DNA from 4 places in the Actinoplanes hulinensis genome. Region 3 is predicted to be linked to each of the others. Evidence: riboswitches for the same ligand, from Rfam matches in the RefSeq annotation. Region 3 holds a riboswitch; each other region holds the start of a gene.
The links. A riboswitch is a leader RNA that binds a small molecule or an ion and turns the genes downstream of it on or off. The one in region 3 is predicted to bind cyclic di-AMP.
Positions count from the first base shown of each region.

Region 1: another riboswitch for cyclic di-AMP. It lies ahead of KZ829_RS43865 (transglycosylase family protein); the one in region 3 lies ahead of KZ829_RS10220 (C40 family peptidase).
Region 2: another riboswitch for cyclic di-AMP. It lies ahead of KZ829_RS28140 (coiled-coil domain-containing protein); the one in region 3 lies ahead of KZ829_RS10220 (C40 family peptidase).
Region 4: another riboswitch for cyclic di-AMP. It lies ahead of KZ829_RS13980 (C40 family peptidase); the one in region 3 lies ahead of KZ829_RS10220 (C40 family peptidase).

Region 1 covers NZ_JAHXZI010000003.1:230,390-236,008, forward strand. The annotation lists gene KZ829_RS07385 (TetR/AcrR family transcriptional regulator) at 1-549, shown strand, start outside; gene KZ829_RS07390 (gluzincin family metallopeptidase) at 780-2,021, shown strand; gene KZ829_RS07395 (MerR family transcriptional regulator) at 2,183-3,001, opposite strand; gene KZ829_RS07400 (GNAT family N-acetyltransferase) at 3,051-3,545, opposite strand; cyclic di-AMP (ydaO/yuaA leader) riboswitch at 3,782-3,955, shown strand; gene KZ829_RS43865 (transglycosylase family protein) at 3,996-4,505, shown strand; gene KZ829_RS07410 (DUF8820 family protein) at 4,568-4,885, shown strand; gene KZ829_RS07415 (DUF6745 domain-containing protein) at 4,897-5,619, shown strand, end outside.
Region 2 covers NZ_JAHXZI010000016.1:48,414-54,032, reverse strand. The annotation lists gene KZ829_RS28150 (glycoside hydrolase family 65 protein) at 1-1,019, shown strand, start outside; gene KZ829_RS28145 (coiled-coil domain-containing protein) at 1,074-2,090, opposite strand; cyclic di-AMP (ydaO/yuaA leader) riboswitch at 2,095-2,229, opposite strand; cyclic di-AMP (ydaO/yuaA leader) riboswitch at 2,437-2,653, shown strand; gene KZ829_RS28140 (coiled-coil domain-containing protein) at 2,652-3,686, shown strand; gene KZ829_RS28135 (ABC transporter ATP-binding protein) at 3,708-4,478, opposite strand; gene KZ829_RS28130 (ABC transporter permease) at 4,471-5,367, opposite strand; gene KZ829_RS28125 (TetR/AcrR family transcriptional regulator) at 5,591-5,619, shown strand, end outside.
Region 3 covers NZ_JAHXZI010000004.1:391,430-397,048, reverse strand. The annotation lists gene aroA (3-phosphoshikimate 1-carboxyvinyltransferase) at 1-759, shown strand, start outside; gene KZ829_RS10235 (TVP38/TMEM64 family protein) at 772-1,515, opposite strand; gene KZ829_RS10230 (type 1 glutamine amidotransferase) at 1,566-2,282, opposite strand; gene KZ829_RS10225 (Mur ligase family protein) at 2,272-3,492, opposite strand; cyclic di-AMP (ydaO/yuaA leader) riboswitch at 3,933-4,069, shown strand; gene KZ829_RS10220 (C40 family peptidase) at 4,077-4,889, shown strand; gene mraZ (division/cell wall cluster transcriptional repressor MraZ) at 5,272-5,619, shown strand, end outside.
Region 4 covers NZ_JAHXZI010000006.1:345,364-350,982, forward strand. The annotation lists gene cydB (cytochrome d ubiquinol oxidase subunit II) at 1-156, opposite strand, end outside; gene KZ829_RS13965 (cytochrome ubiquinol oxidase subunit I) at 169-1,581, opposite strand; gene KZ829_RS13970 (BlaI/MecI/CopY family transcriptional regulator) at 1,655-2,011, shown strand; gene KZ829_RS13975 (M56 family metallopeptidase) at 2,008-2,916, shown strand; cyclic di-AMP (ydaO/yuaA leader) riboswitch at 3,039-3,174, shown strand; gene KZ829_RS13980 (C40 family peptidase) at 3,192-4,178, shown strand; gene KZ829_RS13985 (MarR family winged helix-turn-helix transcriptional regulator) at 4,322-4,744, opposite strand; gene KZ829_RS13990 (epoxide hydrolase family protein) at 4,828-5,619, shown strand, end outside.

The sequences.
Region 1 (5,619 bases), on a different contig from region 3:
CGTGCCGCGCTGCTGGCCGCGGTGGGGGAGTTGCTGGCCGAGCGTGGGCCGGGGTTCTCGCTGGCGGAGGCGGCCGGGCTGGCCGGGGTGTCGACGGCGACCGCATATCGGAACTTCGCCGATCCGGGCAGTGCGATCGACGCGTTCTTCGCGGAGCTGGTAGGGGATCTGCTGGAAGCGTTCGACCGGTTGCCCGGTGGCGGGGATCCGCTGGCGGACGTGCGCGCGGTCTGCCGGGAGTGGGTCGAGCAGGCGTCGCGGTGGGGTGCCGCGGCTGTGCACATCCGGTCTCCGCGGGGTGTGCTGGCGCGCCGTGGCGAGGAGGACCCGTTCGTCGGCGGGCTGTATGAGCGGCTTGCTCGGCTCGTCGAGGCGGCGATCGCGTCGGGGGCGGTGCCGCGGCAGGACGTGCGGTTCGCGGTGCTGATGTGGGTGACGATCTTCGATGAGCGGGTGGTCGTGGACCTGACCCGGACGCTCGAATGGAGCGCGGACGAGGCGGCGGAGCATCTCACCGGAGCGCTTCTGAGGGTGCTGGGGCGATCCTGAAGGGGTGTTCTCTCGTCTTTTGGATGGTTCTTGGACAGGTACGTTGACTTACGCTCGACTGAGGAATCCGCTGTAGGTCCTCGGAAATTCAACGGCGGCCGGAGGCTCTCATGTCTTTGGAACTGGATCGCAGGCTCGCGGATGTCGGCACCCGATTCCGGATCTTTCCTCAACCCCGATTTTTGATGAAGGCGGACGGATCGGGGCCGCTCTTCGCGGAGCCCGAGCTGGTGACTGTCTCGATCGAGCCGGCCGCCATGCGGCCCGGACCGGGCGACGACCGGATGTTCGTGGTTGACGCGATCGGCAAACTGCCCTACAACAACTTCTTCCGGCCCCCGTTCCGCGGGACCAAGCGGGACCCGATCCAGCCGGACAGCGAAGGTCATTTCGATCACCTCGATCCGGCCACCCGGGAATTCTCGGCGGCCACCATGTACGCGACCGTTCGCCGGGTCCTCGACATCTGGGAGGACTACTTCGGGCGGACCATTCACTGGCATTTCGAGTCCGATTTCGATCGACTGGAACTGATCCCGTTGATCGAGTGGAACAATGCGCAGTCCGGGTACGGGTTCCTCGAATTCGGCTTCGGCCGGTCGGCGAACGGGACGATCGACCACACCCGGCCGTACTGTGAGAACTTCGACGTGCTGGCCCACGAACTGGGGCACAGCATCATCTTCGCCGAGGTCGGCGCGCCGGCCAGCAGGCAGGACGAGGGCATCGACTACGGCGGCATGCACGAGTCGGCCGGCGACCTGGTGGCGATCGTGTCGTCGCTGCACTTCCACTCGGTCGTCGACCATCTGCTCGAGTCGACGCGGGGCAACCTGCTCACCATCAACGGCCTGGACCGGGTGGGGGAGCTGTCCGACAGCCGGGAGATCCGGGTCGCGTTCAACGCCATGCGGATGTCCGACGTGGGCGACGAGCCGCACGACCGGTCGTTGCCGCTCACCGGGGCGATCTTCGACACCATGGTCGAGGTCTTCCAGCACGACCTGGTCGCCAAGAAGCTGATCACCGACGACCTGCGGATCCGGTCGACGAACCTGCCCGGCACGGTCCAGGACCTCGACGAGATCCAGGCCGAGTTCGCGGCCGCCTACACCGGCAGCGAGGAAGCCTTCAAGGAGTCGCTGCTGCGGGCCCGCGACTATCTGGGCAGGCTGCTCGCGGTCACCTGGAGCGCCATCTCGCCCGACTTCCTGACCTATCACGGCATCCTGCGGGCCATCCTCCAGGCCGACCGGGAGATCACCGGCGGCGAGAACGCGCAGATCATCCGGGAGTGCTTCGCCTGGCGGGAGATCGCCCCGGTCCCGACCTCGATGCTGCTGCGGCCGCACACGCTGGCATCGTGCGGTCTCCAGTCGAACGACAGCGCTTCCGCTGCGGCGTCGCACCGCGACCGCCTGCTCCCTGACCCGCGCCCCAACGGCTCCGCGACGACCTCCGCTCATCTCTGACCTCCGTCCCTCTGCGCGGGTGCCCGCAAGCGCGTCGTCAATCCCACGGCGCGCTCGCGGGCACTCGCCCGCCGTCTGTTTGTGTCTGCGGTCTGTCGGCGTGGGGCGTGGACCCGGGGCCGAGCGGATGCGCGAGCGACCCGGGTGCGCACAGGTGTCGATCAGAGGCGATCGATGGGGAACTGGACCTCGGTGAGCAACTCCTCCGGGGCGACCGTCTGTGGGTCGTTGAGGTAGACCTCGCACGGCGGCCCGGCCGGCTTCCGGCCGTGAGCCTCGATCCACGTGAAGGCCTCGTGATAGGCGGGGGAGATCTCCGCATGCGGTCCCTGGTGCACGATGACCGCCGCCGGCCCGCCCGGGACCTCGCGGAAGACCACCGGACCCTCCGCGAACGCGATCCCCACCGGGACCGGGATGCAGATCTCGATGTCGCCCGAGACCCGCTCGTCGATGACGTTGTGGTAGATCACGAACGGGGCCCCGCTGGGCGAGGCGCCGGCCGTGCCGATCGCGCTGACCAGCGTGCTGAACCCACGGGCCATGTCGGCCCCGATCGTGGGGAGGATCGTGTGCAGGCGCAGGGCCGCCACCGGCCGGGAACCGATCTGTCTGGTCGTCACCTGGTAGGGCATGGCATATCCTCCTCGATCGATGAGCTGTTCGAGGAACCGCAGCATCCGCTCCTGCTCGGCGAGCCGGGACCGTAGCCGTTCGCGATGATCCTGCAGTCGCTTGGAAACGATCTCCGGATCGTCGGACGACAGCACGTCGCGGATGTCACCGATCGGCATGTCGGTCTGGCGCAGCACCCGGATCGCCTCGGCCTGCCTGGCCTGCGACCGCCGGTAGTAGCGGTAGCCGGACGACGGATCCACCCGGGCTGGGATGAGCAGGCCCTGCTCGTCGTAGAAGCGCAGCGCCTTGATCGACAGCCGGCTCATCCGGGAGAAGTGCCCGATCGGGATCATGTCGTCCATGTGGTTCCTCCGTTCCTCACCGAGGATCGAGTCTCCCCTGAGGGGAGAGTCAAGCGCCGCGGTACTCGCGGACGACGTCGTCGCCGTCGCGGCCGGTCTCGGCGAAACCCGCTCTGGCGGCGACCGTTGCCGACGCCACGTTGGCCGGGTCGTGCCGGATCGCCACCCGCTCGATACCGGGCAGGGTGAGGGCGACCCGGGTGAGAACCCGCACGGCGGCCGTCATGTGGCCACGGCCGGCATACGGCGTACGTATCCAGTAGCCGATCTCCAGGACGGCCGGCCCCATCCGGGTCATCAGGCCGATCGAGCCGATCAGCTCACCGACCGCCGTGAAGATCGCGTAGTTGAAGTTGTCGCCGTCGAAGTTACGCCCGATGAAGTCCCGGGCCTGGCCGACGCCGTAGTCGTCGGTCGCGAACGGCAGCCACGGGCTCAGCTCGGGCAGTGACTCCTGGACGGCGGCCGCGAGTTCGGCGGCCCACTCGGGTTCCCAGCGCTTGAGGACCAGGTCACCGGCGTTGATCATCTCGGGTGGTTCCATGAGCGGACATTGTGCCCGGAGCGGGCGCCGGTTCGACGCGCAGGCCGGTGACGAGGTCCTGATGAGGCACGAAAAGCCGCTCTAAACAGGAATAACCCCTGTGCCGGGTATTTCTGGGCGAAAGCAAGATCAAATCGGGCGAATACTGAGAAGAACGTCACTATCCCCGGCGTGAGGCTTGGTATTCATCCATCGACCGTGGATACCGTCGGGCCGTCCCGCGTACGGCGGGCACTGTGGACGGACCGCCGAATCCTGCCGCCGCCCACGGACACGAATCGACGGCAGGAGCGGGGGACCCACTTTTTCCGGCGCGCCGCGCGCGCCTCGGGGTGAAGCCGTGCGTGAAACGGCCGGGCCACTCTGCCCGAACCCGACAGCTCACCTCGCAGGCGTGGAGGATCATCCATGTCTCGGATCGGTAGACGAACGCGCCTTGCCCTCGGTCTGGTGACCGCCGGGGTGACCGGAGCCGGCCTCCTGCTCGGCCCGGCGGCCCCGGCTCAGGCCGCGGCCCGCCAGGTCAACTGGGATGTCATCGCCAAGTGCGAGTCCGGCGGACGCTGGCACATCAACACCGGGAACGGCTACTACGGCGGCCTGCAGTTCAGCCGCAGCACGTGGAAGGCGAACGGCGGCGCCAGATACGCGCCGACCGCCAACAGGGCCAGCAAGGCCGAGCAGATCGCGATCGCCGAGAAGCTCTACAAGAAGCGTGGGCTCAGCCCATGGCCGACCTGCGGAAAGAAGCCCGGCGTCTACAAGAGGACGTCCAGCGGGAAGAAGCCCGCCGCGAAGAAGCCGAGCGGCAAGACCTATGTGGTCCGCTCCGGCGACACACTCGCCTCGATCGCGCGCAAATTCAAGATCAAAGGCGGTTGGCGTACGCTCTACGCGCACAACAAGGACCGCATCTCCAACCCCGGCCTGATCTTCGTGGGGCAGCGGATCCGTCTCTGAAAAGTGTCGTACCCCCTCGGTAGCGTCCCGCGTGACAGAGAAAGTGCTGCCGGGGAGGCCGGATGTTCCGTCAGGGCGATGTGCTGATCATCCCGGTGCCGCAGGCCGATGTCCCGGCCTGCGCACCGGTCCCACGCGATCGGCGAGGGCGGATGGTGCTGGCCCGAGGTGAGGCCACCGGCCACGCGCACGTGGTCGGTGGCCCGGGTCTGCAACTGCTCGCCGACCTCGACGATCCGGAGCGGATGTTCCTCGAGGTGCCGGCGCACGGCCGGGTCACCCACGAGGAGCACGGTCCGATCCCGCTGCCCGCCGGGCACTACCGGGTGGTGCGCCAGCGGGAGTACATTCCTGGCGCCTTCCGGCCGGTCGCGGACTGAGGGGGCGGGCTGTGCGACTGACACACACACAGGAGTCGATGGCCGCGGCGATCGAGGACCAGTGGCTGGCCGCGGCGATGGAGACCGGCCCCGCCGACCGCGCGGCCGCGGAGGAGGGCGTCCGGGAGGCGTACCGTCTCGCCGGCACCGAGCCACCCGAGCGGATCTACTGGTTCGGTTCGCCCCGCGCGGCCGCGGCCGCCGCGGCGTTGCTCTCTGGGGCGGTCGAGCCGATCCCGGGCGCCGATCCGGGCGGGGCGGTCCCGGAGTGGTTCGCTGAGGCTCAGGCCGAGCTGCGCCTCCAGGGCTGGGCGCCGGGGGAGCGCGCGGGCCGGTCGATGCGCGGCCTGGTGCGGACGGCGCCGTGGGCGGCCGCCCGGAAAGCCGCTCTCCTCGCGCTCGGCGCCGACGGCTGGGCTCAGCTGAGCGCCGCGGCCGGGCGCCGGTCCTGGCCCCTGGTGATGGACATGGTCGCGGGGCGTCTGCGGTCCCGGATCGGTGAGGACCTGGCCGCCGAACTGCCCGGCGCCGGGCCGGCGGTGCTCGACGCCGTCTACGGGCAGCACGACGGGGCGTGGTTGAGCACGTTCGAGGCGGCGGCACGGGTGTGCCCCGAGGCAGGCCTGATGACGGGCCTTGCCGGGCTCGCCCGGGTGGCCCGGCACAGCGGCTGGTGGTGGGCGTTCGAACGGGTCGCCGTGCTTTCCGAGCGCCCCGTCATCCTGGCCCGGGAC
Region 2 (5,619 bases), on a different contig from region 3:
ACTTCGAGCGTGAGGTCGGCCTGGAGCTGCTCGTGGAGACGGCGCGGCTGTGGCGGTCGCTGGGCCACCACGACCGGCACGGGCGGTTCCACATCGACGGCGTCACCGGGCCCGACGAGTACACCGCCGTGGTGAACGACAACATCTACACCAACCTGATGGCGCAGCAGAACCTGATGGCCGCCGTCGACGCCTGCCAGCGGCACCCGGACCTGGCCCGCGGTTTCGGGGTCAACGACGAGGAGGCGGCCTCCTGGCGGGACGCGGCGGCGGCCGTGCACATCCCGTACGACAAGGAGCTGGGCGTCCACCAGCAGTGCGAGGGCTTCACCCGGCTTCAGGAGTGGGACTTCGAGGGCACCCCGCCGGAGGGCTACCCGCTGCTGCTCAACTTCCCGTACTTCGACCTGTACCGCAAGCAGGTGGTCAAGCAGGCCGACCTGGTGATGGCGATGTACATCCGGGGCGACGCGTTCACCCCGGAGGAGAAGGCGCGCAACTTCGCGTACTACGACGCCCGTACCGTCCGGGACTCGTCGTTGTCGGCCTGCATCCAGGCGGTCATGGCGGCCGAGACCGGGCATCTCGAGCTGGCCCACGACTACCTGGGCGAGGCCGCCCTGATGGACCTGCACGACCTGCACCGGAACGCGCGGGACGGCGTGCACGTGGCGTCCCTGGCCGGCTCCTGGATCGCGCTGGTCGCCGGCCTCGGCGGCATGCGGGACTTCAACGGCCAGCTGAGCTTCGCGCCGCGGCTGCCCAGCCGGATCAACAACCTGGAGTTCTCGCTGCTCTGGCGGGGTCTGCGGCTGCGCGTCAACGTGACATCCGACGAGGTGACCTACTCGCTGCGCAACGGCGGCGGGCAGGCCCGGCTCACCCTGGTCCACCACGGCAAGGAGCTCGAGGTGACCCAGGTGCGACCGGTCACCATGCCGATTCCGGCCGCGGTGCCGCCGGGCCCGGCGCCGGCCCAGCCGCACGGCCGCGCTCCGGTCCGGCGCGCGGTGCACTGAGCACGTGAAAACGGCCCCCGCCCGGATGGGCGGGGGCCGTTCTCGTGAAGTCCGTCAGAGCATCGAGACGTGTACGTGGTCGGTGTGAGCACTGACCCCGTGGTATTCCTTCCAGCCCGACGCCGGGAACCAGATCATCCTGTTCCAGATCACGTAGTAGATGCCGAGCTCGTCGGCGTTACGGACCAGGAACGCCATCAGGTTGTTGCCGTACCGGAATTCCTTGTCGGTGTCGTAGGACGAGAATCCGCTCTTCTGCAACGACCAGTCGCAGGCACGGCCCTTGGGGTGTTCGAAGGGCCCGCCGGTGCGGTGACAGCCGACGAACATGTTGAAGCCGGCCTTCTTGGTCTCTTTGTACATGTGCAGCGTGCGCTTGGTGACACAGCCGCCGGTGGTCGGGTCGTCCTCGGTGCAGCCCTCCGACGAGAAACCGCCGGAGCCGTTCCGCGGCGCCGGGTCGGCCTCCGGTGAGTCCGCCACCACGAGGCCCTTGGTCACCGACTTGCCGCCGACCAGCTGGAACGCCTTGTCGGCCGCGTCCTTCTGCTTCTTCATCACGGCGGCGTTCTGCTGCTGCGCCTTGACCTCGGCATCCAGCTGCGCCTTGCTCTCCGAGATCTCGGTGATCGCCGCGTTGAGCTCGTGCAGCTTGGCGTCGTGCAGCTTGTTGATCTCTTCGAGGGAGACCGCCTTGGTCAGGAAGTCGCCCGAGTCCTGGGACCTGAGCAGGAAGCCCATGGCGCTCAGGTTGCCGGTCATGTACTGCTGCTTGGCGATCTGGTCGACCTCGGGGATCAGTGCGTCCCGCCGGGCCTCCGCCGCCTGGATCTGCTTGGCCAGTTTGGCCTGCGTCTTGGTGGACTGCGTCACCGCGGACTTCGCGGAGGCGTAGCGCCGGTTGGTCGACTCGATCACGTCGTTGAGAGTTGCGTCCTCGTCCTCCTCCTGTGCGGAGGATGAGGAGCCGCCTGGCTCGGCCGCGGCCGGAGTCGCGGGCGCCATGAACATCAGGGCGCTCACCAGCGGCGCCAGGGCAAGTATCAGCCACCGGCGGGGACTTGCTGCCATCAACAGTTCCTTCCGTGACACCGCCGACCGAGTTAGCTGACGGGTTCGGGACGGAAGCAATCCCTACCGCAAACTGCGGATACACCCCAGTGAACCTGGTTCCCCGGCTCGTCTCGCGACGATTGGGCGGCGGCCTGCCGGCAACTCGGGGGCGGTGCCGTCCTGGCAGGACCGGCGGCCAGTTTACCCGAGATATCGCTGTGGATCAGACCCCGGGAACCGCTAAAAGAGTTACCTCGCAAACACATTCCGTAATTGCAATCACCTGTCGTGTCGGGGCAATTGCGGTGCGTACGAGAACTGTCGATCTGTCGATCGAGTGGGTATGGTCGGTGCGGTTCCCGCGCGGGGGCCGCCGCCTAATCGCCGTCAATGGCGAGCCGGGGAACCAATGTGCGACGTATTCGCGACGGTGAGGGCCACCGTTGTCGGCCTACGGCGAGCGAGGCTCAAGGTAGGTCGCGAATAAGCCGCATCCCGGGGTGAATCCGCTTACTCGCGGTAGGGATTTCCTTCGTCCCGAACCCGTCAGCTAACCCGGCCGGCGGCCGACGGAAGGAAATGCCTGTGCAGCAGAACACTGCGCGGCGATTAGCGGCGTTGCTGGCGCTGCTCGTCGCCGCGTGCGGACTGGCCGTCGTCGCGTCGCCGGCCACCGCGGCCCCCCGGCTGCTCGCCGCCCCCGGAGACACCGGGGACGACGGTGAGGGCGGATCGAAGTCCCTCATCGAACAACTCGAGAAGGCCTCCAGCGGCTACATCGAGGCCAAGAAGAAGCTGAAGACCTCCAAGGAGCAGCAGACCAAGCTGACCTCGGAGCTCAAGCGCCTGGACACCGAGCTCGGGCCACAGCAGGAGCAGCTCGACCTGATCGCCACGCAGGCGTACACCGCGGGCCGGGCCGGGCCGATGTCAGCCGTGCTCGCCGCCGATTCGGCCGAGGGCTTCCTGGGCCGGGCCGAGACCCTGGCCATCGTGGCGGCCGACCAGAGCCGGGCGATCCAGGGACTGAAGACCACCCGCGAGGACCGCCAGAAGGCCAAGGACTCCATCGACATCGCGATCAAGGACCAGCAGAAGCAGGTCACCGTGATGGCGAAGCAGAAGGCCAAGGCCGAGGCCGCGCTCAAGGCGGCGAACCAGGGCTCGGACGCCTCGTCCTCCTCCGACGGCGGCGGCAGTGCCGACGCGGAGCCGGGCCCGGGCGGATCGAGCTGCAACCAGGACGACCCGACCGGCACCGGCGGCTGCATCACCGCGACCCTGCTGCACGCCTACAAGCAGGCCCGGGCGGACGGCTTCACCCGGTTCACCAAGTGCTGGCGTACGCAGAACAGCGGCGAGCACCCCAAGGGCCGGGCCTGCGACTTCTCCGCGGAGAAGGGGACCTTCGGCGGGGACGCCACGGGAGCCGACAAGACGTACGGCAACAACCTGGCGAACTACTTCATCAACAACGCGGACGACCTGGACGTCCTGTACGTGATCTGGTACCGCCGGATCTGGCTGCCGAGCAGTGGCTGGAAGTCGTACAGCGGGGCGGGTGGCGACCCGTCCAGCGACCACACCAACCACGTGCACCTGTCGGTCAACTGAACCACCGGGGGAGTGCGGGGCCTACCTGCGGGCGAAGGCCTCGTACTCCTTCATCACCTCGTCGGTCGGGCCGTCGGCGCGGATCGAGCCGGCCTCCAGCCAGATGCACCGCTCACAGGTGTCCCGGATCGACTGCTCGCTGTGGCTCACCAGGAACACCGTGCCGGCCTGGGCGCGCAGCTCCCGGACCCGGGCCTCGCTGCGCCTGCGGAACTTGGCGTCACCGGTGGCCAGCGCCTCGTCGATCAGGAGCACGTCGTGCTGCTTGGCGGCCGCGATCGAGAAGCGCAGCCGGGCCGACATGCCCGAGGAGTACGTCCGCATCGGCAGGGTGGCGAAGTCACCCTTGTCGTTGATGCCGGAGAACTCGATGATCTCGTCCTTCTTCGCCCGCACCTCGGCCGGCGACATGCCCATCGCGAGGCAGCCCAGCTCGACGTTGCGGTCGCCGGGCAGCTCGTTCATCAGTGCCGCGTTCACACCCAGCAGGGACGGCTGGCCGGAGGCGTAGATCGCGCCCCGGGAGACCGGCAGCAGGCCGGCCACCGCGCGCAGAAGGGTCGACTTGCCCGAGCCGTTGGTGCCGATCAGGCCGATCGCCTCGCCCTTGTAGGCCACGAAGCTGACACCCTTGACCGCGTGCACCTCACGGATGTTCGAGTTCTTGCTCCGGGTGGCCAGGCGCTTGAAGCTGGCCAGCGGGCTGGAACTGGACGCACCGGCCTGGTGGACCTTGTAGATGATGTGGGCCTCGTCGGCGATGACGGTGGGAATCCGCTCGTTGTCAGCCACGGCCGTAGCCCTTCTCTCCGCGCCAGAAGTAAACGAAGCCGCCGATGCCGACGACCACGGTCCACACGACCGCCTCGATCCACAGCACGGTCGGGGAGTTCGCCAGGGTCGCTTCCTCGAGCAGCGCGTGGCGCATCAGCTCGATGTAGACCAGCAGCGGGTTGGCCTCGACCACCTGGAGCTGCCAGCCGCTCAGCAGATCCTGGAACTTCGTCACCGGGTAGAGAACGGCCGATCCGTACAGCCAGAACCGCATGATGAACGGGATCAGCTGCTTGACGTCGCGCACCTTGGAGCCGTAGCGGGCCATGAACAGGCCCAGGCCGACGTTGAAGAACGACTGCAGGACCAGGGCCGGCACCACGATCAGCCACTCGACGGTGATCGGCTCGCCGGTGATCAGCACGATGCCCATCAGGACGAACACCGCCACCATGAAGTTGCGGATCTCCACCAGCGAGGCGGAGAGCGGCAGGCTGGCCCGGGGGAAGTGCAGCGCGCGGATCAGCCCGAGGTTGCCGGTGATCGCGTTCGTCCCCGTCTGCACCACCGACTGGGTGAACTGGAACACGAAGACACCGATGCAGAGGTACGCGATGAAGTTCGGCATCTCCTCGTGGCCCCCGAGGACCAGGCCGAAGATGACGTAGTAGACAGCCGCGTTGATGATCGGGGTGAGCACCTGCCACACCGCGCCGAGCTTGGTGTTGCCCAGTGCGGACGTCATCTTCGCGCTGGAGTGGGCCCGGATGAAGTGCCGGTACGCCCACAGCTGCCGGGTGTAGTCCGGAAGGCTCGGAAGCCGCCCGGACGCGCTCAGGCCGTTGCGCCGGGCCAGCTCCTTGAGGGAGAGGCCGGCGTCGGTCTCGGCGACCGCCGTCTCTGGCATGGGGTGGTGCTCCGATCTGGTCGGCCCGAAGGGCGCGGCGGGATCCGATGCCTGGTGCGAGGTCACAGCATGCAGCATGACAGGCCCCCGCCGATGCCGATGGAACGGGTTCGTATCGACGTGGCTGTGACGGTAGCTGACCAAACGGCGGAACGCAACCGTTACGTCGTAGCGCTATAGTGACCGTGTGGCGACAATCAAGCGCGCACCAGCCGGAGCGGCGGTGCTCCGAGGCGATATCACCGTGGCGAT
Region 3 (5,619 bases):
GGCCACATCTCCAGCCAGTTCCTGTCCGGCCTGCTGATGGCCGGGCCGCTGATGGACCGCGGGATCGACGTCACGCTCGCCTCGCCGCTGGTCTCGGTGCCCTACGTGGAGATGACCAAGGCGGTGATGGCGGCCTTCGGGGTGACCGTCACCGGGCTCACCGTTCCGGCGGGCGCCTACCGGGCCGCCGACTACGCGATCGAACCCGACGCCAGCGCGGCCTCCTACTTCCTGGGGGCGGCGGCGATCACCGGTGGGCGCGTCACCGTCTCCGGCCTGGGCACCGGGAGCCTCCAGGGTGATGTGCGGTTCGCCGACGTCCTGGAGCGGATGGGCGCCTCGGTGACCCGTACCGCCGACGCGGTGACCGTCCGCGGTGGGGACCGTCTGCGCGGCATCGACGTCGACATGGCCGACATCTCGGACACCGCGCAGACCCTGGCCGCGGTCGCCGTCTTCGCCGACGGGCCGACCCGGGTCCGGGGGATCGGCTTCATCCGCGGCAAGGAGACCGACCGGGTCGGCGCCGTCGTCACCGAGTTGCGCCGGGCCGGGATCGACGCGGTCGAGGACCCCGACGGCTTCACCATCCACCCGGGAGCGCCGCGGCCGACCCGGTTCGCGACCTACGACGACCACCGGATGGCGATGAGCCTCTCGCTGATCGGCCTGCGCGCGCCCGGCATCGAGATCACCGACCCGGGCTGCGTCGCCAAGACCTACCCCGGCTACTTCACCGACCTCGCCACCCTGGGGTGACCACGGCGCTGATCAGGCGGGCACGGGAGCGCGCCGGGCGGTGTGGCGCCAGCGCAGGATGATCGCCGTGGAGAGGACGAAGCTGAACACGGCCGGGGCCAGGGTGAGGAAGTTCATCTCGCCGGGGGCGACGACCGCGGCGCCGATCACGGCGTAGGTGACCGTGGACGGGATGGCGGCGATGGTGGTGCCGAGCAGGTAGCGCTTGCGGCACACGCTGGTGGTGCCGTAGGCGTAGCCGACCAGGCCGAACGGGGCCAGCGGCAGGAAGCGGACCAGCAGGACCGCGGCGAGGCCGCGACGGTTCAGCCAGCCGTCGAGGCGGGCCAGACGGCTCCCGGCGCGGGCCTGGAGGGCGCCGCGGCCGGCCCAGCGGCCCGCGTAGTAGGTGGCGACCGCGGCGATCACCGCGGCGGCCAGGGCGGCCGCGGATCCGGTGACGGCACCGAGCAGGGCGCCGCAGGTCATCGTGATCAGGGTCCGCGGTACGAGCACCGACAGCAGCATGCCGCCGAGGAACGCCACCGCGAACACGGCGCTCGGGCCCATGGCGGACAGGGTGTCGGCGATGTCCCGCAGCGGCAGCACGGCGGCGAGGCCGGCGAGAGCGCCGACCCCGGCGCCGAGCAGGGAGAACCGGATCAGACGGCGTCTCCACCCCATCGGGGTGGGAGCGGTGGGGGCGGCAGCGTGGTCAATGGCCTGAGGGTCCGCGGAGATTTCAGTGCCCCGCGGGTCGATCAGGTTGTCGGTCATGCAGGCCTACCGCCCCAACTGTCGTCGTTTCAGGACTCGGTGGTGCCGGTCTATACCGCCGGGCTCGCCGCGGCGAGCCGCTCGTTCCGGAGGCGCTCGCTCCAGGTGTCGTCGAGGGGCGTGAGCCTATCCGCGCCGGTGGACCAGCGAAGGAGCAGATCGGCTATCGCCGGGTTGCGGGCCAGCGCCGGGCCGTGCGAATACGTCCCCAGGATCTTGCCCGCCCAGGCGCCCTCGGTCTGGCCGTCGTTGCCGATGCCGCCGGTCACCCGGGCGAGTGGTGCGGCGTGCGCGCCCAGATGGGTACGCCCGCCGTGGTTCTCGAATCCGGTCAGTGGAGGCAGGCCGAGCCGTGGGTCGATGTCACCGCGCAACTCGCCGACCGCCCGGGTCTCGCCCCGGTCGGAGGTGATGTCGAGCAGTCCCAGCCCGGCGCACTTGGCCCCCTTGGCATAGAACGAGTGACCGAGAAGCTGGTAACCCGCGCAGATGGAGAGGATCGCGGCGCCCTGGTTGACCGCCTGGTGCAGGCCACCGTCGGCGAGCAGGCGCTGAGCCGCCAGGGCCTGGGGGCCGTCCTCGCCGCCGCCGATCAGGTAGATGTCGGCGCTGTTCGGCATCCGCTGGTCGGACCGGACCTCGTAGGTCTCCACCGGGATGCCGCGGTCGGCGGCCCGGCGGGCCAGGATGAGCATGTTGCCCCGGTCGCCGTACGTCGACAGCAGATCCGGGTAGATCCACACGATCCGCAGGGACTCAGTTGACACGGTCCAACTCCGCTCGAATGTCCTGGAACGCCGTGTAGTTGGCGATCACCTCGAGGCGGCCGGGCGGAACGGACCGCAGCGCCTCGTCGAAACTGTTTACGTGCCGGAAGGGCACCTGGTTCACCTGGAGGCGGACCGCCAGGTCGAACGCCCGGTCACCGGTGATCAGCACCGGCCGGTCGCGCAGCGGCGAGAAATCGACGTCGTAGAGCCACGACGTGTCCAGGCCGTCGGGGTCGCGGGCGTTGATGGAGAGCAGTGTCGGCGCCTGGTCGGCCATGTCGAAGGCCTCCAGCCAGCTTGCCGGGTTCTTCGCCAGCAACAAGCGGATGTTGCGACCGTCACGGTCGACCTGGGCATACCGTCCGGCGATCGACGCCACCCGGGAGAGCCGGGGGAGCGCCTCTATCGGGCGGACCCCGAACTCGGCGGCCACGGCCAGCGCGGTGGCGGCGTTACCGATGTTCACCCGGCCGGGGAGCTGGAGCTTCACCAGATGCCAGTCGCCGCGGGGGTCGATCACGCCCTCGTCCTCGACCACCCACTGCGGGCGCGGGCGGCGCAGCGGGCAGCCGGTGCACCACCAGTCGCCGCCGGACCGCTCGATCGGGTGGCCGCTCTCCGGGCAGACGAACGAGTCGTCGTGCCAGCGCTGGCCGGCGCTGAACCAGGTGGTCTGCGGGCTGCTGCCGGCCGCCCACACCACCATCGGGTCGTCGGCGTTGGCGACCACCCGGATGTCGGGGTGGCCGGCCAGCGTGGTCTTCCACAGCTGCGCCATCATGGCCACCTCCTTCGCCCGGTCGAGCTGGTCGCGGGAGAGGTTGAGCAGGGCCACCACCTTGGGCCGGGTCTGGTCGATGACCTGGGCCAGATAGTGCTCGTCCACCTCCAGCACGGCGAACGGGGTGTGCCCCTCCTTCGCCAGCGCCGAGGTGTGGCCGGTCGGCATGTTGGCGCCGAACGAGTTGGTGGCGACCCGGCCGAGCACACCGACGGCGGCCGCGGTGAGCCGGGTCGTGGTGGTCTTGCCGTTGGTGCCGGAGACCAGCGCGACGGCGCGGCCCGACGCGAGGTGGGCGAGGAGATCGGGGTCGATCTTCAGGCCGATCCAGCCACCGATCACCGAGCCGTCGCCGCGACCGGCGGCCCTGGAGAGCGCGGCCGCGGTCTTCGACACGGAGGTCGCGACCTTGGCGATGAGAGGCATTCCGTCCGTCACGCCAGCGAGGGTACCGGACGCGAAGGTTACGTCGCGTTGCCAGACGGTCAAGATCACCGACCACTTCGGCTTTTCCGAGGTCCGGACGATTCGGACGTACTCCCAACAGGGTGACGGACTTTTTCTGTGTCCTGATTCACCCGTAACTCTCGACCGATCGTCACTGCTTGAACACCTCGCGTGACGGCATTTGTCTCGCGGAGGTAACAAATTGGACAGCGACAAATATGCCAAACACGGAGAGTGATCAATATGGCGCTGACGATCATTGCCGAAATCAGGTAGCAAAGATTCGCCGGCGGCACACCGCCCGCCGGCCGCACCGGACCGGTTCACGCCGAGCCCTGCCCCGGACCGGACGGTGCGACACCGCAGTTGGCCAGACCACGACAAGGCAATCGGGGGCAGGGACGGGGGACCCATTTCTGGTCTCTCCCGCGCCACCCGGCTTCCACGGGTGACGGATCCGGGAGCGACCTCGGGGTGAAGCCGCATCCATCCGCGGCCGGGCATGCCTTCCCGCCCGAACCCGACAGCTAACCTCGCAGGCGTGCCGGAAGGATCTCTCTACCGTGCACGAACACAGTTCGCGCCGGCGTCGTCGCACGTCCGTCGGCACCGGTACCGTCGCACTGTCCCTGGGGCTCTGCCTCTGCGCCGGCCAGTTGGTCGCCGCATCACCGGCGGCGGCCGCGACCGCCACCGTCACCCCGGTCACCGCGAGTGCGGCAGCCGCGAAGATCACGCCCCAGATCGCCACGAAGGCCAGCACCCGTAGCCTGGCCTGGGGCTCCACCCTCAAGATCACCGCCAAGGTGATCGACCCGGCCACCGGCCAGGTCGCCAAGGGCACGGTCCGTCTCCAGGGCTGGAGCAACGGCGCCTGGCGGACCTGGGACACCGACACCGTCAAGGGTGGCGCGGTCACGCTGACCGCGAAGCCGACGAAGACGGTGTGGGTCCGGACCCTGTTCTCCGGGACGGGGTACAACCAGCGGGCCACCAACAAGATGAAGGTCACGGTCCGCGCCAGTGGCGCCAAGGTCCTGGCCGAGGCCAAGAAGCACAAGGGCGCGCTGTACCTGTTCGGTGCGGCCGGCCCGAAGCGCTTCGACTGCTCGGGCTTCACCAAGTACGTCTACAAGAAGGCGGCCGGCAAGAGCCTGCCGCACAAGGCGAACTCACAGCAGAAGTACGGCAAGTCCGTCTCGAAGAGCAACAAGCGGGTCGGCGACCTGATCATCTTCCGCAACGGGTCGTACGGCTACCACGCCGGGATCTACGCCGGGAACGGCTACGTCTACGACTCGCCGCACAGTGGGGCCCGGGTCGGCAAGCACAAGATCTGGAACAAGAACTACGTGGTACGGCGCCTCGTCGCGTAGGGCCCATAGTAGTAAGGAACAGCGCTGTGGGGTGTGGCCCGGTTCGGGGCACACCCCACAGACGTCTCCACATTCCTCCACACACCCGCCCCCAGGGCTCCCGGGGCGGGTGTTTTCGTACCCGGAGCGCCCGATGTCGGAAACCGGACGGGGTTGATCATGCGCTTGGCCCTCCACTCCGCTCCACCACCTGTGAACAGGGGTTTCGTCCGCGAAAAGGCCTCGCGAGCGATCGCTTTCGGGTTGCAGGTGGAGGGAAGTGGAGTAGAGTGGGGCGCAGTGGCAGGGGCGGAGGAGCGCAGCCGGACCTGCCGGCCCGAGTTGACAGGCGGTCCACTCCCTCCGCGAAGGAGCGGGCGCCACGGCAAAGGGGTGGGGGCCGATGTTTCTCGGCACGCACACTCCGCGCCTCGACGAGAAGGGCCGGCTGATCCTCCCGGCGAAGTTCCGTGATGAGCTGGCGGGAGGTGTCGTGATCACGAAGGGGCAGGAACGCTGTCTTTACGTGTTCCCGATGCCGGAGTTCCAGCGCATCGCCGGCCAGCTCCGTGAGGCGCCGGTGACGAACAAGGCGGCCCGGGCATACAGCCGGGTGTTCTTCGCCAGCGCGCATGACGAGGTGCCCGACAGGCAAGGCAGAGTGACCATTCCTGCCCATTTGCGGGAGTATGCCAGTCTTGGTCGCGATCTGGTGGTGATCGGCGCGAGCACCCGGGTCGAGATCTGGGAC
Region 4 (5,619 bases), on a different contig from region 3:
GTCCCAGAACGGGCCGACGGTCCGGATGATCGCGCCGCGTTCGTGCTCGTCGCGGCCGAGGACCGGGGAGAGGACGCCGACGCCGAAGTCGAAGCCCTCGAGGACGAAGTAGAGCACCCAGGCGAGGACGAGGACCGCGAACCAGAACGTGATCATGGGAGACGACTCCTAGTAGGCGGGAACCGGCTCGGGCTCTTCCTGCTCGGAAGCGACCGGGGTGAGCGGCTGGCGGGAGAGGTGGACGACCAGGCGGTACCAGGCGATGGCGAGCAGGCCGTAGATCAGGGTGAATCCGGCCAGGGAGGCGATCACCTCGGCGCCGGTGAGGCCGGGGGAGACGCCGTCCTCCACCTTCGAGATGCCGAACGCGAGCCATGGCTGGCGGGCGGTCTCGGTGAAGATCCAGCCGAAGGTGTTGGCGGCGGCCGGCAGCGCCGGGGCGAGCAGGACGAACCGGCGCAGCCAGCGTGGCGTGCCCTGGCCGGGCCGCAGGAACGTGGGGAGCGGCGGCATCCGCCGGGCGGTCTCCCAGGTGGACCACAGGTGGTAGGCGGCGACCGCCATCGCCAGGATCCCGGCGCCCATCATGAGGCGGAAGGTCCAGAACGCGACCGGGATCATCGGTACGTAACTGCCCGGCCCGTACTGGGCGACGTACGCCGCCTGCAGGTCGTCGATGCCCTGCACGGTCCCGCCGAACGATCCGGTGCCCAGGAAGGACAGCAGGCCCGGGATCTCGATGCTGAAGAACGGCCGGTCGTGGCCCAGCTCGCCGATCGCGAAGACGGAGAACGGCGCAGCGGTGGCGGTCTCGTAAAGGGCTTCGGCGGCGGCCATCTTCATCGGCTGCACGGCCGTCATCACCTTGCCCAGATGGTCGCCGCTGATCGCGGTGACCGCACCGCCGATCAGCATGGTCCAGGCGCCGACCCGGGCGAGCGTGCGGAAGGCGGGGTCGGCGACGGTGCGCCAGATGCCGATCGCCATGAGGAGCCCGCCGCCGGCCATCGCGGCGCCGCCCATCGTGTGCGGGAACGCGGCGAGCACCACCTCGTTGGTCATCAGCTCGGTGAAGCTGGTGAGCACGGCCCGCCCGGTCGACGGGTCCAGTTCGTACGCCACCGGGTTCTGCATGAACGAGTTGGCGGCCAGGATGATGTACGCCGACAGCAGCGTGCCGACCGCGACGACCACGATGGTGGCGGCGTGCAGACGGCGGGGCAGCCGGTCCCACCCGAAATACCACAACGCCAGGAACGTGGCCTCGAGGAAGAACGCGAGCATCCCCTCGATGGCCAGCGTCGGCCCGAACACGTCGCCGTAGAACCGGGCGAACGCGCTCCAGCCGAGCCCGAACTGGAACTCCTGCACCAGGCCGGTGACCACGCCGACCGCGAACGTGACGATCAGCAGCTTCCCGGTGAACTTGGCCAGGTGCAGATACTTCTCGCGGGCGGTGCGCAGCCAGGTCAGGTGGAAGCCCGCCGCGGTGGCGGACAGGCAGATCGACACCGGTACGAACAGGTAGTGGTAGATCGTCACGACCGCGAACTGCAATCGAGTCAGGTCGAGCACGTCCATGGCAACCCCTCTACGACGATTCGTAGTAGATACTACGACTCGTAGTACGACGTCGTGCAGTAGACTGCCTCACATGGCGAGGAACGACCTCGAGCGCGAGGTCATGGCGAAACTGTGGGACGCACGCGAGCCGCTCACCGTGCGGCAGGTGCACGATCTGCTCAGCCGTGACCGCGACCTGGCGTACACGACGGTGATGACCGTCCTCGACCGGCTCGCCAAGAAGGGCCTGGTCGTTCAGCAGCGAGCGGATCGTGCCTACCGTTACGCCCCGGCGCAGACCCGCGAGGAGATGACCGCCGGTGTGATGCTGGACGCGCTGAGTGCCACGCCGGACCGGGATGCCGCGCTCGCCTACTTCGTCGGCCAGCTGCCGCCGGAAGCGCTGAGGGCGGCCATCGAGAAGGCCGGCCGTAACATCGAGCGGTGACCGCCCTCCTGCTCGGCGCCCTCGGGCTGACACTGTCGCTTGCCGTGCCGAGGCTGTTGGCCAACGCCCGCTGGCCGGACCGCGCCCCGGTGGCCGGGGTGCTGCTCTGGCAGGCGCTGACCCTGACCGCCGTGCTCTGCGCGCTCGGGGTCGTGCTCGCCGCCCCGGAAGAGGTGGTCCGTGCGGCCGGCGCGCGGCACCCGGAGACCGTCGCGGCGCTGCTGTTCTCCCTGGCGGTGGCCGCGACCATCGTGACCCGGCTGGTGGTCTCGCTCGTCAAGGTGACCTCCCGGGCCCGTGCCCGGCGCGACCGGCACCGCATGCTCGTCGACCTCCTCGATCGGGTGGAACGTCATGACGGCCTGAGCGGGGGAGAGGTGCGGGTGCTGGAGGCGCCCCTGCCGCTGGCCTACTGCGTGCCGGGCCGGAACCCACGGGTGGTGCTCAGCGACGGCGTGCTCGACGTGCTCGACCGGGAGCAGGTCGACGCCGTCCTCGCCCACGAGCGTGCCCACCTGCGGCACAAGCACGAGCTGGTGATGGAGTCGTTCACGGCCTTCTACCAGGCCGTGCCCGGGCCGTTGCGGTCGAAGGCGCCGCTGGACGCCGTACACCTGCTGTTGGAGATGGTGGCCGACGATGCCGCGAGGCGCCGCACCGGGCACGCGCCGCTGCGGGCCGCGCTGGCTCGTCTCGCCGACGCCGTCCCCTTGGCGGAGGAGGTGACCGCCGACCCGGAGGGTGAATCACGGCGACGGCGCCTGGCGCGGCTGGATCGTCCGGGCCGTAGCTCGACGGCACTCGCGGTGGCCGGGACGGCAGCGGCCGCGGGTCTGTTGGTGCTACCCACGGTGATCGTCGTCGTGCCGTGGCTGGCGCGTGCCCTGAATACCTGGCCATTCTAGTAACCCTCCGTATTGCCGGCTGTTCGTACAGTTCGGCGGGCTGTGCGACCTTCATTTGCCGGCATGATCCGAGTACGGTGGTCCCCGGTTCGGCAGCCCCCCATCGTCCATCCGGCCGATCTGGCGAACCACCGCCCAATCGCGACACGCGAACCGGGGACCCAGGTCAGTGGGGTGAAGCCGTGGCACCACGCGCGGCCGGGCATGCTTCCCGCCCGAACCCGTCAGCTAACCCGGTCGGCGGCTGAGTGGGAAGAAAGGACGACGCACACAACGTGAAACGCAATGGCGCGCGTCGCGCCGGCCTGCTGCGCATCCTGGTTTGCGCGCTCGCCGCGGCCGGCCTGGTGATCACGGGTCCGGTGGCGGCCCATGCCACTCCCTCGCCGTCCACCGTCGAGGGTCAGATCGACGAGGAGTGGAACAAACTCGAGCCCGTCATCGAGGAGTACAACGCCAACCACACGAAGCTGACCAAGCTGCGGAAGCAGCAGAAGCAGCTGGCAAAGACGCTGACGCCGCTTCAGCTTCAGGTGGATGTCGCGATGGCGCAGGTGCGAGGTCTGGCGGTCGACGCCTACATGCAGGGCCCGCCGGGAAACCTCAACGCTCTGCTGAGTGGTGACCCGGACGGTCTGGTGGAGAAGCTCACGCTGCTCGACCAGCTTGCCCACAACCAGGAGGCCTCGATCTCCAACGTCGCGAAGCTCCGCGACAAGTACGCCGCCGACAAGGCCACGGTCGACCAGCTCGAGTCCGAGATCTCCGCCCGCGACACGGACCTCGCGACGAAGAAGACGGCGATCGAGAAGGAGATCACGAAGCTCCAGAAGCTCCGGATCCAGGCGTACGGCGACGCGAACATCGACGACGGTCCTCTGCGCACCGGCCCGTGCCCGGTCACGTACACCAACGACAAGGGTGGCCGTGCCGCCCAGAAGGCGTGCGACCTGATCGGCAAGCCCTATGTCTTCGGCTCCGAGGGACCGAACAGTTACGACTGCTCGGGCCTGACGAAGGAGGCGTGGGCCGCGGTCGGTGTGCATCTCGAGCACTACACGAAGGACCAGTGGGGCTCGGGCACACCGGTGAGCCGGAGCGAGTTGAAGCCGGGTGACCTGGTCTTCTACTACTCCGACGTGCACCACGTCGCCATCTACATCGGTGGTGGCCAGGTGGTGCACGCCCCGCACACGGGAGACCACGTGCGGATGGCGACCATCGATCGGGGGCCCATCGCCGGCTATCGCCGACCGGGCTAGAAAACCCTCCGGGAAAGACCGCCGTCGTTTCGCGCCGGCGGTCTTTCTTTTGATTTCGTACGCCTTCGTGAGCCGCCGTGGGAGACCCGCGAGCTCCCCGGCCCGTCGCGGCCGTGCCGCGCCCGCCGGGGGTGAGTGGCCCGTCACCCGCCCGATTGATGGTGCTCCAACAGCCGCTGCAGCAGCCCGGTCAGTTGCTCGCGCTCCGGGCCGGACAGGGGTGCCAGCAGCTCGTCCTGGACCGCGTGTGCCCGCTCCGACAACTCCTCGGCCCGCTCCCGCCCCCGCTCGGTGAGCCCGACGATGTTGCGCCGCCGGTCCGCCGGGTCGGGTGACCGCTGCACATGGCCCGCCGACTCCAGCTCGTTGAGCGCCCCGACCAGATCGCTCAGATAGATCCCGGTGCGCCGGCCGAGCGCCGCCTGACTGGCCGGACCCTCGGTGGCCAGGGAGCGCAGCAGCCGGTAGTGGTAGCCCCGCGCCCCCACCGCCCCGAACCTCTCGACGATGATCCGGTGACCCTGCGCCGAGACCTGACTCAGCACCCAGCTTGGCAGCTCTTCCACGTCGCGATTTTAACATTGGGCTCTCTAACGTTGACGAATCTAACGTTGGACTTCTGAACGTTCGCTAGTCTAACGTTAGTCGCATGAACGAATCCAGTGTCCGGGTCCCGCAATCCGAACTCGACGATCTGACCGCCCGGCTCGGCCACACCCGGTGGCCCGACGCCGCTCCCGGCGACTACGGCATCCGGCTCGATCGGGTCCGGGCACTCGCCGACCGCTGGCTCGGGTTCGACTGGCGGGCGCACGAGGCCGAACTCAACGCCATTCCGCAGCAGGCCGTCGAGATCGGTGGCGACCGGATCCACCTCTTCCACGTCCGTTCCGCCGACCCCGGTGCCCTGCCTCTGCTGCTCACCCACGGCTGGCCGGGCTCCACCGTCGAGTTCCTCGACGTCATCGGCCCGCTCAGCGAGCACTTCCACGTCGTCGTCCCGGCCATCCCCGGTTTCGGGCTCTCCGGGCCCACCACCCGGCCCTGGGGACTGCGCCGGGTGGCCGAGGCCTGGGCCGAGCTGATGTCCCGCCTCGGCTACCGGCGCTACGGCGCCCAGGGCGGTGACTGGGGCTCCGGCATCTCCCGGTCGCTCGCCGCGGTCGCCCCCGACCGGGTCGTCGGCGTCCATGTCAACTACCTGCCGACCCCCGGCCCGGCGGAGGGCCTCGGCCCCGAGGATCAGGAGCGGCTCGCCAGGACGATGCGGCTGGCCGCCAACCGGCACCCGCACCAGATCCTGTTCGCCGCGACTCCGCAGACCCCGGCGTACGCGTTGAACGACTCCCCGGCCGGGCTGCTCGCCTTCCTGGGTGAGAAGTTCGACACCTGGGCCGACCCGGCCACGCCCGTCCCCGACGACCGCATCGTGGCGGATGTC